One region of the Janthinobacterium sp. SUN120 genome, then DNA from elsewhere that is predicted to be linked to it. Evidence: predicted binding sites of a transcription regulator. Region 1 holds the regulator's gene; each other region holds the start of a gene.
What was found. Region 1 encodes FliA, which starts transcription of late flagellar genes. Its sites were predicted from a motif close to CTAAAGTTTNNNNNNNNNNNGCCGNTA; they were not measured.
Positions count from the first base shown of each region.

Region 2: the regulator FliA is predicted to act here: its motif matches at 4,148-4,174, upstream of O0879_RS19125 (DUF5610 domain-containing protein).
Region 3: the regulator FliA is predicted to act here: its motif matches at 2,252-2,278, upstream of O0879_RS02280 (FlxA-like family protein).

Region 1 is NZ_JAPUBW010000002.1:795,240-801,052, reverse strand. It holds gene flhF (flagellar biosynthesis protein FlhF) at 1-1,226, shown strand, start outside; gene O0879_RS13315 (antiactivator of flagellar biosynthesis FleN protein) at 1,219-2,082, shown strand; gene O0879_RS13310 (RNA polymerase sigma factor FliA) at 2,128-2,859, shown strand; gene O0879_RS13305 (flagellar motor protein) at 2,841-3,587, shown strand; gene motD (flagellar motor protein MotD) at 3,593-4,375, shown strand; gene O0879_RS13295 (translation initiation factor Sui1) at 4,440-4,802, shown strand; gene O0879_RS13290 (hypothetical protein) at 4,846-5,730, shown strand; gene O0879_RS13285 (flagellar protein FlgN) at 5,781-5,813, opposite strand, start outside.
Region 2 is NZ_JAPUBW010000003.1:283,439-289,251, forward strand. It holds gene O0879_RS19100 (TPM domain-containing protein) at 1-61, opposite strand, end outside; gene O0879_RS19105 (TPM domain-containing protein) at 61-897, opposite strand; gene O0879_RS19110 (LemA family protein) at 899-1,513, opposite strand; gene pyrF (orotidine-5'-phosphate decarboxylase) at 1,681-2,505, shown strand; gene sbcB (exodeoxyribonuclease I) at 2,650-4,098, opposite strand; gene O0879_RS19125 (DUF5610 domain-containing protein) at 4,246-4,875, shown strand; gene O0879_RS19130 (GGDEF domain-containing protein) at 4,877-5,813, opposite strand, start outside.
Region 3 is NZ_JAPUBW010000001.1:515,272-521,084, forward strand. It holds gene O0879_RS02265 (HAD family phosphatase) at 1-625, shown strand, start outside; gene O0879_RS02270 (alpha/beta hydrolase) at 684-1,484, shown strand; gene dcd (dCTP deaminase) at 1,618-2,187, shown strand; gene O0879_RS02280 (FlxA-like family protein) at 2,309-2,650, shown strand; gene O0879_RS02285 (ATP-binding protein) at 2,693-4,186, opposite strand; gene O0879_RS02290 (response regulator transcription factor) at 4,189-4,878, opposite strand; gene O0879_RS02295 (Spy/CpxP family protein refolding chaperone) at 5,072-5,566, shown strand; gene O0879_RS02300 (hypothetical protein) at 5,582-5,813, shown strand, end outside.

The DNA.
Region 1 (5,813 bases):
ATGGCGTGGTGGAAATCCTCGCGCTGGCCAATGACGACGCCGCTTCGCTGGCCTCGCCGCCGGCCGCCTCCGAAATGGCCCAGCCCCGTCCCCAGTTGCAGACCCAGTTCGCCACGCCGCAGCGTCCGGCCGCCCCGGCCCAGCGCCCGGCCGCGCCACGTCCTGCCGCGCCGCGCCAGGCTGCCTCCGAGCCAGTGGACATGGCCCGCATGCAGCAGATGATGGCCAGCGCGCTGGCGCACGTCAAGGAAAACGCCGCCGCCGAGATGAGCGGCATGATGAATGAAATCCGCGCCATGCGCGGCATGATGGAAACCCAGCTGGCGGAAATCTCGTGGGGTTCGACGCAGCAGCGCGAGCCGCAAAAAGCCGTCGTGCTGCGCGAAATGCTGGCGGCCGGCTTCTCGGCCAGCCTGGCGCGCTACCTGATCGACAAGCTGCCGGCCGGCCTCGACGGCGCGCAAAGCATGCGCTGGATCAAGACGGTCCTCAGCCGTAACCTGAATACTGTGGCCAATGAAGACGCCATGCTGGAGCAGGGCGGCGTATTTGCCCTGGTGGGCCCGACGGGCGTCGGCAAGACCACCAGCACGGCCAAGCTGGCGGCCCGCTGCGTGATGCGCCACGGCCCGGAAAAGCTGGCCCTGATCACCACGGATGCCTACCGTATCGGCGCGCACGAACAGCTGCGCATCTACGGCAAGATCCTCGGCGTGATGGTGCATTCGGTGAAGGACGAGGCGGACTTGCGCATCGCCCTGAAAGAATTGAAGAACAAGCACACGGTGCTGATCGATACGGTGGGCGTGAGCCAGCGCGACCAGATGGTGACGGAACAGGTGGCCATGCTGTCGGGCGCCGGCGCCGACGTGAAGCGCCTGCTGTGCCTGAACTCCACGGCCACGCAGGAAACGTTGAATGAAGTGGTGCGCGCGTATCAGGGCAGCGGCCTGGCCGGCTGCATCATGACCAAGCTCGATGAAGCGGCCTCGATCGGCAATGTGCTCGACGTGGTGATCCGCCAGAAGCTGAACCTGTTTTATGTGTCGAACGGCCAGCGCGTGCCGGAAGACCTGTACCTGGCCGACCGCGGCTACCTGATCGACCGTGCCTTCAAGCTCAAGCGCGATGCGGCGGCCACGCAGTTTTCCGACGCCGAACTGCCGCTGCTGATGGCGCAGGCGGCCGCCCGCAACAATGAAGCGCGCGGGGTGCACCTTGGCTAATTTCGATTTTGACCAGGCCGAAGGCTTGCGCCGCATGCTGGCCGGCCCGCAGCCGCGCGTCATGACGTTCCTCTCGGCCACGCCGCAGGACGACAAGGGCGCCATGCTGGTCAACCTGGGCGCGTCGCTCGTCTACGGCGGCAATGACGTGCTGCTGCTCGACGCCAGCGGCGGCAGCGATGGCGTGGCATCGCGCCTGGGACTGGCGCACGGCGCCAGCCTGCGTGACGTGGCGCGCCAGCAGTGCGGCTTGAACCAGGTCATCCACCAGGTGCCGCAAGGCTTCGGCGTGGCCAGCCTCGGCGCGCGCAACCATTTGATGGACAGCATGGATTATGCGGGCGAGGATGAACTGCGCCGCCTTGGCAAGACGTTCGAGGTGCTGGCGCGCCAGAGCGGCATCGTGCTGGTCGACGGCGTCGTGGCGGACGAGGGCGCGTGCTTCCCCGTGCCGCTGATGGCATCGTCGGATATCGTCGTGCAAGTCTCGACCAGCGCCACCTCGATCAAGGCGGCGTACTGCCTGATCAAGCGCCTGAGCCAGGAACTGGGACGCCGTCCGTTCGGCATTCTCGTCACCGGCGCTTCCGAATCCGAAGCAAAAGTGGTATACGATAATATGGCGCAGGCGGCGAGCCGCTACCTGGCCGTGAAGCTGACTTCGATGGGTTCCGTGCCTGCCGACGAGTATCTGCACCGCGCGGCGCGGCTGGGCCGCAGCGTGGTCGATGCGTTTCCGCTGGCGGGAGCGTCGGTGGCGTTTCGCGGACTGGCCGAGCGGCTGGCCCGTTCGGCGGCGCCGGTGCTTGGCGGCACCTTGTACCAGACGGGGAGCCCGCACCAGTTCAGCGCCTGAATCGAACCGCAGCACCAGATAAGATGAGAAAACAATAAGCAGCCTATGTACACGGTCAAAGGGAAATCGAACAAGGACTATTTGCTGACGGAGCACATTCCGCTGGTGAAGCGTCTGGCGCACCATATGAAGGCGAAATTGCCGCCTTCGGTCGAGGTCGATGACCTGATCCAGGCCGGCATGATCGGCCTGCTCGATGCCATTACGCGCTATGAAGAGACGCATGGCGCGCAGTTCGAGACGTATGCCGTGCTGCGCATCCGCGGCGCCATGCTCGACGAATTGCGCACCAGCGACTGGCTGCCGCGCAGCATGCGCCAGAACATGCGTAAGATCGAAGAGGCGATGAGCACCCTGCAGCAGCGCCTCGGCCATCCGCCGACGGAGTCGGAAGTGGCGAAGCTGCTGAAAATGTCGCTGGCCGACTACCAGGAAATGCTGGGCGACGGCGGCGGCCACCAGCTCGTGTACTACGAAGACTTTCATGACCCGGACGGCAATGACAGCTTCCTCGACCGCCACTGCGTGGACGAGGACAGCGACCCCTTGCGTTCCCTGCTCGATACCGATTTCCGGCAATCCGTGATCGATGCCATCGACGCGCTGCCGCCACGCGAGAAAATACTCATGGGCCTGTATTACGAAGAAGAGCTGAACCTGAAGGAGATCGGCGCGGTGATGGGCGTATCCGAATCGCGCGTCTCGCAGCTGCATACCCAGGCCGTCGCGCGCCTGCGCGCAACCTTGAGGGAGCTGGCGTGGACTGGTCCAGCGTAATCGGGCTGGCGCTGGCGCTGGCCGGCCTGCTGGTCGGCCAGGCACTGGAAGGCGGCAAGATGGCCTCCCTGCTGCAGCCGGCCGCCTTTGCCATCGTCATCGTCGGCACCTTCGGCGCCGTGCTGCTGCAGACGCGGCTGCGCACTTTTGTCCGCGGCCTGGAAATGCTGCGCTGGGTGTTCCTGCCGCCGTCCGACACGCGCGCCGCGCTGGCGCGCGACATCGGGCAATGGAGCCTGACGGCGCGCCGCGACGGCCCGCTGGCGCTCGAGCGCCTGATGGAAAACACGGCCGACCGCTTCAACGCCAAGGGTTTGCGCATGATCGTCGACGGCATCGCGCCCGACAAGCTGCGCCAGTTGCTCGACGTGGAAATCTCCGCCTACGAAATGGCCGAGCGCCAGGCCGTCAAGGTGTGGGAATCGGCGGCCGGCTATTCGCCCACCATCGGCATCCTGGGCGCCGTGCTGGGCCTGATCCATGTGATGGAAAACCTCACCGACCCCAGCAAGCTGGGCGGCGGCATCGCCGTGGCGTTCGTCTCGACCATCTATGGCGTGGGCCTGGCCAATCTGCTGTTCCTGCCGGTGGCCAATAAACTCAAGGCCATCGTTTCGCGCCGCGTGGTGCAGTATGAAATCACGGCCGCCGTGCTGTACGACATCGCCACGGGCGACCATACGCGCATCATCGAAGAGCGCGTGTCCAGCCTCTTGCACGAGCATTGACCATGATGCGGCGCGCGCGCAGGAAGTATGACGAGGAACCGGATAACCAGGACCGCTGGCTGATCTCGTACGCCGACTTCATCACCCTGCTGTTCGCCTTCTTCGTCGTCATGTATGCGATTTCGCAAGTCAACGAAGGCAAATACCGTGTCTTCCAGAATGCCATCGGCCAGGCCTTCAGCCTGGAAAAGGGCGCACCGCCCATCATCATGGAAGCGCCGCAGGCGATCCCGTTGCCGAACCCCGCCCTGAAACGCCGCACGGAAGCCATCCGCCGCGAGCGCGAACACATGACGCGCCTGGCGCAGGACTTGACGTCGACCCTGGCGCCGCTGGTCAAGGAAGGCAAGGTGCGGGTCACGCAGACGAGCCGCGGCGTGAGCGTGGAAATCAATGCCAGCGTGCTGTTCGACCCGGGCGCGGCGGGCTTGACGGCGGAATCGGACCAAGCCTTGCGCGCCGTGGCCGTGCTGCTCAAGGACGACACGCACGACGTGCAGGTGGAAGGGCATACGGATGTGCAGCCGATCAGCAATTCGACCTTTGCCTCGAACTGGGAATTGTCGGCCGCGCGCGCCAGCGCCGTGGTGCGCCTGTTCATCGCCAGCGGCGTCAAGGCGTCGCGCCTGACGGCCGTGGGCCACGCCGACAATATCCCCGTGGCGCCGAACGCCACGCCGGAAGGGCGCGCGCGCAACCGCCGGGTCGCCGTGACGATTTTGTCGGGCATCCCCGAAACGGTGACGGAAGTGCCGACGGCGCCCGCGGCGCCTGCGCCGGCCAATTGACGCTCGTCAACTGCGGGCCGCCGCTTGGTACAATCGCGCTTTCTTCCTCTTTTATCGTTCCCTCATGAAAAGCAGCTCCCTGGGCGGTCTCGTCTATTCCACTGAAACGGGCCGCATGTGTCCCGCCTGCCGCCAGCCGCTGGCGCAGTGCGCGTGCAAGGCGCAAGCGAAGGCTGCGCCTGCGGGCGATGGCGTGGTGCGCGTCTCGCGCCAGACCAAGGGCCGCGGCGGCAAGAGCGTCACCGTGGTCAAGGGCTTGCCGCTGGACGCCATCGCGCTGGCCCTGCTGGGCAAGCAGTTGCGCACGCAGTGCGGCTCGGGCGGCACCGTCAAGGATGGCGTGATCGAAGTGCAGGGCGACCATGTCGACGCCATCCTGGCCGCGCTGGCCAAGCTGGGCCACCAGCCGAAAAAGGCCGGCGGCTGAGCGTGCGGAGGCGTGCGGCCCGCCGCCGCGCGCCTGTGGTAACGTGCGTTTCCCATCCACGCGCTTCCTCACCATGAACGTCAAATTCACCGGCATGGCCATCGCCGCCGCCATCGCGGCAGCGCTGGCGCTCGCGTACTGGCCCGCTCCCGACGGCGGCGCGCCGGACGCTGCCACCTCCGCCCCTGGTGCGCCAGCGGGACGCAGCCTGGAATCGTATCTGAGTATCGATGCCAGCCCGGTCGCCGATGCCGCGCCGATGCCCGTCACCCTGGCGCAGCAGCTCGCGCGCCTGGCGGCCAGCGGCAAGCCGGAAGACGCGTATGCGGCCTACAATCTGCTCGACGACTGCATTTCATTTGAGAAAGAAAGGCGCTTGCCGGGGCTGGAATTCGAGCTGGGGCGCGAGATGACGGCGCAGGAAAAAGCCGCCCAGCAGCAGCTGTGCGCGGGCCTGACGCAGCGCCAGCGCGAGGAGCGCCTCGGCTACCTGGCGACTGCCGCCAGGGCGGGCGTGCCCGGCGCGGCGACTATCTTCCTGTCGGAAGGGCCGTTCGGCGACCGCAGCGCGCTGCGCAACCGTCCCGACGATCCGCTGGTGCAGGCGTGGAAGCGGCAAGCGATCGCCCAGCTGACGGCGCAGGCGGACGAGGCGGAGCTGACCAGCGTGTCGACTCTGATGATGGCGTATCTGCGCGATGGCGAGGTGGTGCAGAAAGATGCGCCGCAAGCGTATGGCTACCTGCTGGCGCTGCGCCAGGTCTACGACGACATCCTCGCGCCCGGCGTCACCAATCCCTACCAGGACGAATACTGGCACTGGCTGCAGGCGGAATTGACGCCGGAGCAGCAGGCGGCCGCCAGCGCCAGGGCGCAAGCCATCGTGGCGAAATACCGCCAGCATGCGGGGCGTGCCGCACACGGTTGAAGGGCAAGGCCGCTGCGCCTTGCCGGCGGATTGCTGTTAACTAGGGGAAATCAGCCGATGACGACGCGCCGGCTGGCCGTGTT
Region 2 (5,813 bases), on a different contig from region 1:
TGCCACGCAAATGTTTCAAGGCCCGTCCGCAGCGTTGTCCGAATGTCAGTTGTTTCGTCATTACCAATCTCCCGAGGCGCCGCCGCCGTCAAAACCGCCACCGCCGCCACCGAAACCACCGCCGCCACTGCTGCCACCGCCAAAACCACCGCCGCCGCCGAAGCCGCCACCGCCGCGGTTGTTCAGCGCCTGGCTGAGGATGCTGCCCAGCACGACACCCGTGGCGCCGCTGGACCAGTTGCTGCCGCGCTGCAGCCGCGTCGGCCCGCCGCGCGAGCGGAACAGGGTCAGCACGACGAGGAAGCCGAAGAACAGCAGCGGCAGCCAAAAGGTCATGCCGCCCGCTTCCACGGTGGCTGGCGCCTTCTGCTGCGCCGCAGCGGGGAATTGCTCCTGGTTCAGCAAGGTGGCAATCGACCCCACGCCGGCCACCAGGCCGCCGTAATAATCGTTTTGCTTGAAATGGGGGGCGATCACGTCTTGCAGGATGCGTTTCGATTGCGCATCCGTCAGCACGCCCTGCACGCCGCGGCCCGCCTCGATGCGCAGGCGGCGCAGGGACGAGGGGTTGTCCTTCGCCACCATCAGCAGCACGCCGTCATCGATACCCTTGCGGCCCAGCTTCCAGGCATCCGTCACGCGGATGCTGTATTGCTCGATGGCTTCCGGTTCCGTGCTCTTGACCAGCAGCACGGCGATCTGGCTGCCCGTCTTGGCTTCATAATCGGCCAGCACGCCTTCCAGCGCCGCCTTTTGCTTGGCGTCCAGCATGCCGGCGTTGTCCGTCACGCGCGCGGCCAGCGGCGGCACGGGCTGCAAGCCCTGTGCGCCGGCTGGCGGCATCGTCCACAGCAGCAGCGCCGTCGCCAGCGCCGCGAGATAGGACCAGGCTTTCATCTTATTTGCCAAAGTTGACGGTCGGTGCGGTCGAGATGGCTTTTTCATTTTCCACCGTGAACGATGGCTTGACCTTGTAGCCGAAGACCATGGCCGTCAGGTTGTTCGGGAAGCTGCGCGCATGCACGTTGTAATCCTGCACGGCAACGATGTAGCGCTGGCGCGCCACGGTGATGCGGTTTTCCGTGCCTTCCAGCTGCGACTGCAAGTCGCGGAAGCTGGTGTCGGCCTTCAAGTCCGGGTACTTCTCGGATACCACCATCAGGCGCGACAGGGCCGACGACAGCTGCCCCTGCACTTGCTGGAATTTTTCGAACGCGGCCGGGTCGTTCAGCACTTCGGGCGTGATCTGGAAACTGGTGGCGGCGGCGCGCGCCTTTGTCACCGCTTCCAGCGTTTCGCGCTCGTGCGTGGCATAGCCCTTGACGGTATTGACCAGGTTGGGGATCAGGTCGGCGCGGCGCTGGTACTGGTTGACCACTTCGCCCCAGGCGGCCTTGGTGGCCTCATCCTTGCTCTGGAAGTCGTTGTAGCCGCAGCCCGTCAGGATGCCGGCCAGGACGGTGACGCTCAGCGCCAGGCGCAGCCATTTGGTGAATTGATTGGTGATTTGCATGATGGGTTCCGTGCAGAGTAAGGGAGGTGAGGCAAATATACCTGAAACGGCCCGTAATGTCGGTTTAATAAGCGCAGGCCGCCGGCCCCGACCGCCTTGTGACGCCGTGGCAAGCCTGCGCCGCGTTACAATACGGGGTTTGCAACTGAATATAGAGAAGGTGTGCCGTGAATTTCATCAATAAATTATCCGCCGCGTGGACGGCCAATAATTCCCTGCTGTGCGTGGGCCTGGACCCCGACCTGGCGAAACTGCCGGCCGAGCTGCGCGACCTGCCTGATGGAATCACCACCTTTTGCACGCGCATCATCGATGCCACGGCCGACCTGGCTTGCGCCTTCAAGCCGCAGATCGCGTATTTTGCCGCGCTGGGCGCGGAAAAGCAGCTGGAAGACATTTGCCGCTATGTGCGCGAGAATTATCCGCACATCCCCCTGATCCTCGACGCGAAACGGGGCGACATCGGCGCGACGGCCACGCAATACGCGCGCGAAGCGTTCGAGCGCTATGGCGCCGACGCCGTCACCGTGAACCCGTACATGGGCGAGGATTCGCTCGATCCCTACCTGGCGTGGAAAGACCGCGGCGTGATCATCCTGTGCCGAACGTCGAACCCGGGCGGCTCGGACCTGCAATTCCTGAATACGGACGGCGAACCGCTGTACCAGCGCGTGGCGCGCCTGGTGGCCGAGAAGTGGAATAAAAACGGCCAGTGCGCGCTCGTCGTCGGCGCCACCTTCCCTGAAGAACTGGCGCAGGTGCGCGCCATCGTCGGCGACATGCCGCTGCTGGTGCCGGGCATCGGCGCCCAGGGCGGCGACATCGCCGCCACCGTCGGCGCGGGCCAGACGGCGAACGGCATGGGCATGATGATCAGCTCGTCGCGCGCCATCATCTACGCCACGCCGCAGACGGGCGAAGATTTCGCCGACGCCGCGCGCCGCGTGGCCATTGAAACGCGCGATGCCATCAACGCGCACCGTTCGGTTTAAAAACGATATACAGTCAGCCTCACAGCGCCTAACAAAACCGTAGCGAGCGGAAGGGAGAGGTGGCCGAGAAGCGCAACCGTACTGGAGTACGGTGAGCATCGCAGGCCACCTATACCGACGCGCAGTAGGTTTGGTTAGGTGCGACTAATCGCGCTGCGGGGCAACGATCTCCGCGTAATCGTAGAGTTCTCCCAGAATTTCCTCGCCCCGCTCATCGACGGATTCCGACAGCACGTCGATTTCCGTAAACAGCATTTCGATGGTGCGGGCGCCGGCGTCGCCGTCGAACAGGCGGGCGGCGCGGTGCTGTTCCCAGCGCAGGCTTTCCGCTTCGCTCAGGGTTTGCGGGAAATTGCGGGCGCGGTAGCGGAACAGCAGTTCCTGCAGGCGTTCGTCGGCAAACGAGGGGCGGGCCGTGGCCAGCTTGGCCGGCGTGTCGCGGCGCAAGGATTCGAGCAGGCGGCGGTCATCGTTGCTGACGAAACCATTGTACAAATCCTCATCCACGTCCAGCGCGGCATTCGCGCCCGGGCGCTGGAACACTTCGGCCCAGACGGCATCCATGTTCGGCGCCGCGGCGGCGAATTGCGCGTTGACCTTCGCCGCGTCCAGATCGATGCCCCATTGCGCGGCCATGGCCGGCGACAAGGTCTTTAAATTGCCGACCAGCATGGGCGACTTGTTCAGGTGCACGCTTTTCACGGGCAGGCGCGTCATGCCTTCCGGCATGGCGTCCTTGCGCGTGAACAAGCGCGTGCGGATGGTGTCGGCGTCCAGGGTAAACAGTTCGCGCGGGTCGTAGGCGCAATCCCAGACGAGAATCTCATTTTTATTGCTCGGATGCGTGGCCAGCGGCCAGACGACGCCCAGGCAGCCCCGTTCGGCGGGGAACATGCCCGACACGTGCAGGAAAGGCTGGCGCTCGCTGGCGGCCAGGTGCATGCCCATTTCGCTGGCGACCCTGTCCTTCTTGTGCAGGGCCAGGCAGAATTCGAACAGTTTCGGCTGTTTTTCCTTGATCAGGCGCGCCAGGGCGATGGTGGCGCGCACGTCGGACAGTGCATCATGCGCCGCTTCGTGGACCAGGCCATTGGCCTTGCTCAAGTGTTCCAGTTTAAAACTGGTCTGGCCATCGTCGCGCTTCGGCCATGCGATGCCTTCCGGGCGCAGCGCATGTGTCATGCGCACCACGTCGAGGATGTCCCAGCGGCCGCAATGGTTCTTCCATTCGCGCGCATACGGGTCGATCAGGTTGCGCCAGAACAGGAAACGCGTGACTTCATCGTCGAAACGGATGGTGTTGTAGCCCACGCCGATGGTGCCCGGCTCCGAAAAGGCCGCTTCGATGGTGGCGGCGAACTGGTGTTCGGGCACGCCCAGCTGCAGACACTGCTGCGGCGTGATGCCCGTGATCAGGCACGATTGCGGGTCGGGCAGGAAATCATTGGCAGGCTGACAATACAGCATGATGGGTTCGCCGATCTCGTTGAGGTCGGCATCCGTGCGGATGGCGGCGAACTGGGCCGGGCGGTCGCGGCGCGGCTGGGCGCCAAAGGTTTCGTAGTCGTGCCAAAGAAAGGTCTGGTTAGTCATTGATGGTCGTTGCTTGATTGGTTATCCGGGCCGCCAAAAGCGGCCGCTGCTACAGTTTTCTGAAAACCTGCCGATACTACACGAGAGGATGGTCATCATCGCGTTTCCCGCATGGTGGCATACATTGCCCGTTCAAGGAGGTCTATCGTGTCAATTCCCATCGCCGCAAGCGGCAATTCCACCCCTTCCGTGACTTCCGTCAGTACGGGCGTTGCCGGCAAGGACGATAAAGTCCAGCAAAAGGACGGCGTCAACGCTGAAATGAGCGTGAATGACCGCACCAAGCTGCAATTGAACGCTTCCATCATGCAGGCGTCGCTGAACGTGTCGATCGGTTCCGAGAACGAGCCGCTGGCGCTGCTGTACAAGACGGCCATCACCAACATCAATGAAGCGCTGAAGGGCCAGTACGGCGAGGACGCGATCCAGAACGCGGCTTCGCAGGATAACAGCGCCGAAGCGACGGCGAACCGCATTGTATCGCTGTCGACAGGTTTTTTTGATGCCTTCAAGAAACAGAATCCCGGCCTGGACGACGATACGGCCCTGACCAAGTTCATGGACACCATCAGCGGCGGCATGGAAAAAGGCTTTAAGGAAGCGCGCGACATCCTGGGCGGCTTGAAAGTGCTGAATGGCGACATCGCCGGCAATATCGACAAGACGTACGAGCTGGTGCAAAAGGGCTATGCCGACTTCATCGCTGCGCACAGCAGCAAGAAGGATGATGCCGCCAAGCCGGATGCCAGCAAGCCGGCCGACAGCAAGGCTGCCTGAACTACAGCATGACCCTGTTGCGGCCCGATGCTTTGGCGCGATACAGCGCCGCGTCGGCCGCGGCGATCAGCGCATGGTCGTCCTGTTCGGCCGCCAGGCTGGCCACGCCGAAGGAACCCGTGATGTGCGGCAAGGCGCTGCGCATGTCAGCGAAGATGACGGCGAGCTGCATGCGCTCGCACAAGCGCTCGGCCACCCGCAAGGCCACGTGTTCGTTGGTGTCGGGCAAGATCACCATCATTTCCTCGCCACCGTAGCGCACGGCAAAATCCGTGGGCCGCAGGGCCGCGCCCAGCACTTGCGCGGCGATGCGCAGTGCCTGGTCGCCCGCCTGGTGGCCGTGCGTGTCGTTGAAGCGCTTGAAATGGTCGAGGTCTATCATCACCAGCGACAGGGGCGAGCCGCTGGCGTGGGCCGTGACGATCATGTTGGGCAGTAAATCCGTCAGCCAGGCGCGGTTGTACAAGCCCGTCAGGCTGTCGACCATCGACAGCTGGCGGTAGAATTCGCCCAGTTTCTGGCGCCGGCGCAGCAGGGCATTGGCGGCGCGGATGCGGAAGGACAGCAGCCGCAGCAGGTTGCGCGCCAGGCCGTTCGACTGCTCGATCAATTCCCATACGATGGCCGCGTCGATCACCAGCAAGTCGGTTTCTTCCAGGGCGGAAATGGCGGCCAGGTTGCTCGCTTCATCGAGCACCGATTGTTCGCCCACGCTTTCGCCGGGCAAGACCTTGCTGACGGTGCCATCGTCCATGCCCGTGTGGGTGTCGGCGGCCACGGCCAGCGAGCCGCGCAGGACGATGTACAGGCTGGCGCCTTGCGTGTCGGCAATGGCTTCGCCCGCTTCCAGGCGCATCACGGGGCAGGGCGCCAGCATGGCGGCCGTCTGGCTATCCGCCCCATCGCGAAATAGCTGTAAATCGCCGATGTTGCAGCCT
Region 3 (5,813 bases), on a different contig from region 1:
AAGCAACCGCGACTTGCTCTTGCCCTACGGCATAGACCTGACGCCGAAGCAATTCTTTGACTGGTTCCTGGACAATAACTATGGCGCCTGGCATGTGCTGCTGGGGCAGGGCCATGAGATCGAGCTGGTCGAGCGCTTGCGGGCCGAGCGCACCGCGCTGTTCGCGCAGCGCCTGCGCCAGGCGCGCCAGCTGGCCATGCCCGGCATCGGGCAAGTGCTGGCGGCGCTGCGCCCGCACGTGGCCATGGGCGTGGTCACCAGTGCCTACGAGCAGCATTTCCGGATCAGCCATGCGGCCACGGGCTTGTTGCGCCACTTCGATTTCGTGCTCACGCGTGAAATGTATGGGGAAAGCAAGCCGGCGCCCGACGGCTACCAGCTGGGCTTGCAGCGCCTGGGCCTGGCCGCCGCCGACTGCGTGGCCGTGGAAGACTCGCCGCGCGGCTTGCGCGCCGCCAATGCGGCCGGACTGGAATGCATCGTCGTGCGCAATCCCATGAACCGTCACCACGCGTTCGACGATGCTTTTTGCGTCGTGGATTCCAACGCCGAGCTGGGCGAAGTGCTGGCGGCGTTCGTGCCCGGCATGGCCCATGCGCCCCGGCAATTAGAGTCCTTCCTCTGATACGTCTTGCCGGCATGCCATTACAATTGTTTATCGCATTCACCGGCACCGACCCACGATGACCCTCCCGCAACTGCACTTTGCCCATGCCAACAGTTATCCAGCCGGCACTTACCGCAAGCTGTTTGGCTTGCTGGGACAGCATTACACCGTGCAGGCGCTCGACATGCATGCGCACGATCCCGAATACCCCGTCAGCACGGGCTGGCCCGAGCTGGTGCGCGAGTATATCGACGACCTGGAGCGCCGCTACAGCGCGCCCGTGATCCTCGTCGGCCATTCGTTGGGCGGCATGCTCAGCGTCATGGTGGCCAAGCAGCGTCCCGACCTGGTGCGCTGCGTGGTCTTGCTCGATTCGCCCGTGGTGGCGGGCTGGCGCGCCTTGCTGGTGCGGCTGGCGCGCAACACGGCACTGGGCGAGCGTTACTCTCCCGCCCGTTTTTCCGCCCGGCGGCGCAAGCTGTGGCCCGATGCGCAAGCTGCGTATGAGCATTTTGCCGCCAAGGACATGTTCGCCATCTGGGCGCCGCAAGTCTTGCGCGATTACATCGACAGCGGCCTGGCGCCGCATCCGGACGGGGTGCAGCTGCGCTTTACGCGCGAAGTGGAGACGCAGGTCTACCGCAGCTTGCCGCACCACATCGGCGGTCTCGTTAAGGACGGATTTCCAGTGCCCATCGGTTTTATCGGCGGCACGGAATCGGTGGAATGCCGCCAGGCGGGCTTGACGGCCACGCGCAAGCTGGTCGGCAAATTTTTCCGCCAGGTGCCGGGCGGGCATCTGTTTCCCATGGAAAACCCGGAACTGACGGCGCAAGTGGTGCGCGAGATGATCACCTCGCTGTTGGCTAAACACTAGCCGACTGGCAAGGATTTTCAGCGGGCAAGGGCCAAAAGTGGCGGATTTTCGCGTAAAATCCTGCCATCCGGGCCACGCCTGCAGCAGGCGTGCGGCCCCAGCCATTCCGATATTCTAGAAAGATACCCCTGCGATGACGATTAAAAGCGATAAATGGATACGCCGCATGGCGGAAACAACGGGCATGATCGAGCCGTTCGAACCGGGCCAGGTCAAGGAACGCGACGGCAACCGCATCGTTTCCTACGGCACGTCCAGCTATGGCTATGACATCCGTTGCGCCGACGAGTTCAAGTTGTTCACCAACATCAATACCACCATCGTCGATCCGAAGGATTTCGACGCGAACAATTTCGTCGACGTGTCCGGCAAGGGCTATTGCATCATCCCGCCGAACTCGTTCGCGCTGGCCCGTACCGTCGAGTATTTCCGCATTCCCCGCAACGTGCTGACGATTTGCCTGGGCAAGAGCACCTATGCGCGCTGCGGCATCATCGTCAACGTCACCCCGTTCGAACCGGAGTGGGAAGGCTATGTGACCCTGGAGTTTTCCAACACGACACCGCTGCCGGCGAAAATCTATGCCAACGAAGGCGTGGCGCAAGTGCTGTTCTTCGAGTCCGATGAAGTGTGCGAAACGTCGTACAAGGACCGCGGCGGCAAGTACCAGGGCCAGGTCGGCGTAACCTTACCCAAGACCTGATTGCGGTGAAGGGAGGGGCGCCAGCCGTCTTTCCCTGTCTTTACCTGTCTTTACACCTGCGGCACTACATCCGCGCCCATGCCTGCCGTTAACCTTGGTATCGAAACACTGAGGAGGCATCATGGTAGCGGCAATCGGTTCAGGCAGCGCGGTCAGCGCGGCCGGTAGCGCCAGTTCGGGCAGCAGTTCGCAGATCGCGGCGCTGCAAAAGCAGATCACGGCGGCGCAAAAGCAGTTGACGGAGTCGCAGAAGGGCGAGCAGACGGAGGCGTCGCAAAAGCTGCAACAGCAACTGGCGCAGCAAATCCAGGCCTTGCAGGCGCAAATTGCCCAGTTGCAAGCTGCCGCCGCGCAGAAGGCGGCGCAGCAAGATGCTCAGCCGGTCAGCAGCGCCGATACGGCGACGAGCCCGGCCAAATCGACCTCGTCCACCCTGGGCAGCATCATCGATACGCAGGCGTAACAGCATTCTCCGCGCGTAAAAGACGCCAGGCTCGCCGACAGGTCAGCCTGGCGTTTTGACGGGCAACAACATTTCCACGCACAGTCCGCCACCGCTGCGCAAGCTGGCCCCGATGCGGCCGCCATGGGCGTTGATGACGTGTTGGGCGATGGCCAGGCCCAGGCCATGGCCGTCCGTGCTGTGCTGGGTATTGGCGGCGCGGAAGAACGGTTCAAAAATGCGGGCCAGGTCGGCGCTGGCCACGCCGGGTCCCCGGTCCAGCACGGCGATGCGCAAGCAATCATGCTGGCGCGACAGCTCGACATCGACCGTGCCGCCGTCGGGGCTGTGCTTGACAGCATTGCGCACCACGTTTTCCACGGCGCGCGCCAGCAGTTCGGGCTGGCCCGTGACGCAGGCGTCGGCCATGGCCGCGTCGACCGCCAGGTCGATGCCCATCAGGCGCGCCCTGGCTTCATAGCGGGCGTCGTCCACGATGTCGTGCACGAGGTCGGCGATGCCGACGTCTTCGCTGTGCGCGTGCCCCGCGCCCGCTTGCCCGGCGCCCGCTTCCAGCCGCGACAGGGTCAGCAGTTCACCGATCAGTTTATCCATGCGCTCGCTTTCGCGTTCGATGCGCTGCATCGAGGCGGCCATCTTGTCCGGCTGCTGGTGCGCCAAGCCGATGGCGGCCTGCAAGCGCGCCAGCGGCGAGCGCAGCTCATGCGAGACATCATGCAGCAAGCGCCTCTGGCTGTCCATGAGGCTGCGCAAACGGCCCGTCATGCGGTCGAAATCGCGTCCCAGGTCCGTCAATTCATCGCCGCGCTTGCCGCTGGCGTGGAAGCGCGGCGCCAGGTTGCCGTGCGAGGCGGCCTCGAACGCCTGCCGCAGGTCGCGGATGGGGCGCGCAAAGTACCAGGCCAGCAAAAAGGCGAACAGCAGGCTGGCGGCGATGGCGGCGGCCAGGGGAATGAAGGTGCGATAGGGACTGTCCATGCGCGGGCCGGGCGGCATGCCGCGGCCGAATTCGCCGCGTGGCGGCGGGGCGCCCGCTTCGCTGGGGCGTGGACCGGGTCCCATGGCGCGCGGGCCGCTCAGGGTGACGGCGTTGAGCGTGTCGCGCGCGGCGCCCGCCTCGGCATTGCGGAAGCGTTCGGACGAGGGCAGGAACAGCAGGTAGCGCTTGCCGTCGCTGCCGGCCACGTCGCGCACGACGGGATGGGCCTGGCTTTGTTGCAGCATGGCGCGCGCCTTGGCCAGCATGGCGGGATGCACGGCGCGGCCCATCAATTCTTGCCCTTTGGCATCGACAGCAAACACGCGCATGCGTTCGAGCTTGCCCAGGAATTGCCGCAAGGCCTGGCTGCCGCCCGCTTCCACGGTGGCGCTGGCGGCCTCGATGATCATTTGCGCGGGCGGGCTGGTATCGATGTCGAGGGCACGTTCCTGCTGCGCGGCCCGGTTTTTCAGCCAGAAGGTGCCGCCGATGCCGATGGTGGCCGTCACTTGCGCCAGCATGATGCACAGAAAAAACTTCCAGAACAGACGGCCCACGCTTACTCCTTGATCAGCTGGTAGCCGAGACGGTACACGGTTTGCAAACAGGAACGGCCATCGGCCAGGCTGCCCAGCTTGCGGCGCAGGCTGCTCAAGTGTACGTCGATATTGCGGTCGAAGCGGGCCATGGGCCGGCCCAGGCCCAGTTCGGACAGCTGATTCTTGCTCACGGGCTTGCCCGCATGGCGCACCAGCACTTCCAGCAGGTTGAATTCCGTGCTCGTCAGCTCCAGGTGCGCGCCGGCCCAGGCAACGCGGCGCTGCTCCGGCCACATCGTCAACTGGCCCACGGTCAGCGGCGCCAGGCCCGAGGTGTCCTGCGGCGCCGCTTGCGCACGGCGCAGGATGGCGCGGATGCGCGCCGTCAGCTCGCGCGGCGTGCACGGTTTTGTCACGTAATCGTCGGCGCCCAGCTCCAGTCCCACGATGCGGTCCGTATCGTCGCCGCGCGCCGTCAGCATCAGGATGGGCAGGTTGCTGCCGGCGCGGATGCGGCGCAGGGTTTCCAGTCCATTCATGCGCGGCATCATGACGTCGAGGATGGCGATGGCGTACAGGCCCGTCAGCGCCTCGGCCGCGCCGCTTTCGCCGTCATGCACGGCGCGGGCGTCAAAACCTTCCTGCGTCAGGTATTCCTGGAACATGCCGACCAGTTCCACGTCGTCATCGATTAACAAAACCTTGCTCATGCCTGTACTTTTTTCGGGTGAATATCGCCCGATGATAGCAGTCAAAGGGGGCCGTTCAGGGCGGTTTTACCCGCTTTTACATACGTCCGCTTACATTTGCGCACCTTCCTTTACACGCTTTTACGCCGCCCTAACGTTGCTTTACATGCCAGACGCCCACAATCAGGGCTGATCGCCACGAAAGGAAAGCCCGATGAAATACCTGAGTATTGCCGTATCCCTGTTGCTGCTGTCCGCCTGCAGCATGCCGCTGCTGGCGCTGGCCCAGCAAGAAGCTGCACCGGACGGCCCGCCAGCGCGCGCCATGGAAGGGCCGCCGCCCGGCCTGCTTCACGGACCCGGCGGACCCGGTGCGCCAGGCTTGCCGCCATTCCTGCGCGGCATCGACTTGAGCGAAGCGCAGCAGGACAAGATTTTCGCCGCGACCTACGCCCAGGCGCCCTTGCTGCGGGAACAGGAAAAGATCGCCTTCAAGGCCCATGCGCAACTGCGCGCGCTGGCCGCGTCCAGCGCCTATGACGATGCGAAGGCCAGTGCGCTGGCCAGCACGGCGGCGCAAGCCATGGCGCAGATCAGCTTGCAGCAGGCGCGGCTGGAGCAGCAATTGCTGGCCGTGCTGACGCCGGAACAGCGCAAGCAGGCGCAGCAGCGGGGCGACAGCCGCCCCGGCCCGCGCCGTCCCCAATAAGCACAGGAGAGCGAGATGAGCATCAGTGCCTTGAGTTCGACCAGCGCCGCCAGCCAGCTGAGCGCGTTCAGCCGCCTGGGCGGCAGCAGCAATACCGGCAGTACCAGCGGCGCGGGCGGCACACGGCCGTCAAAACCCGACGATGGCGCATTTCTCGACGCTATTTCCAGCGCCTTGTCATCGATCGGCGTGACGGTCGATGCCACTGATGGCGAAAGCGCGACGGACGGCGCCAGCGCCGCCGGCA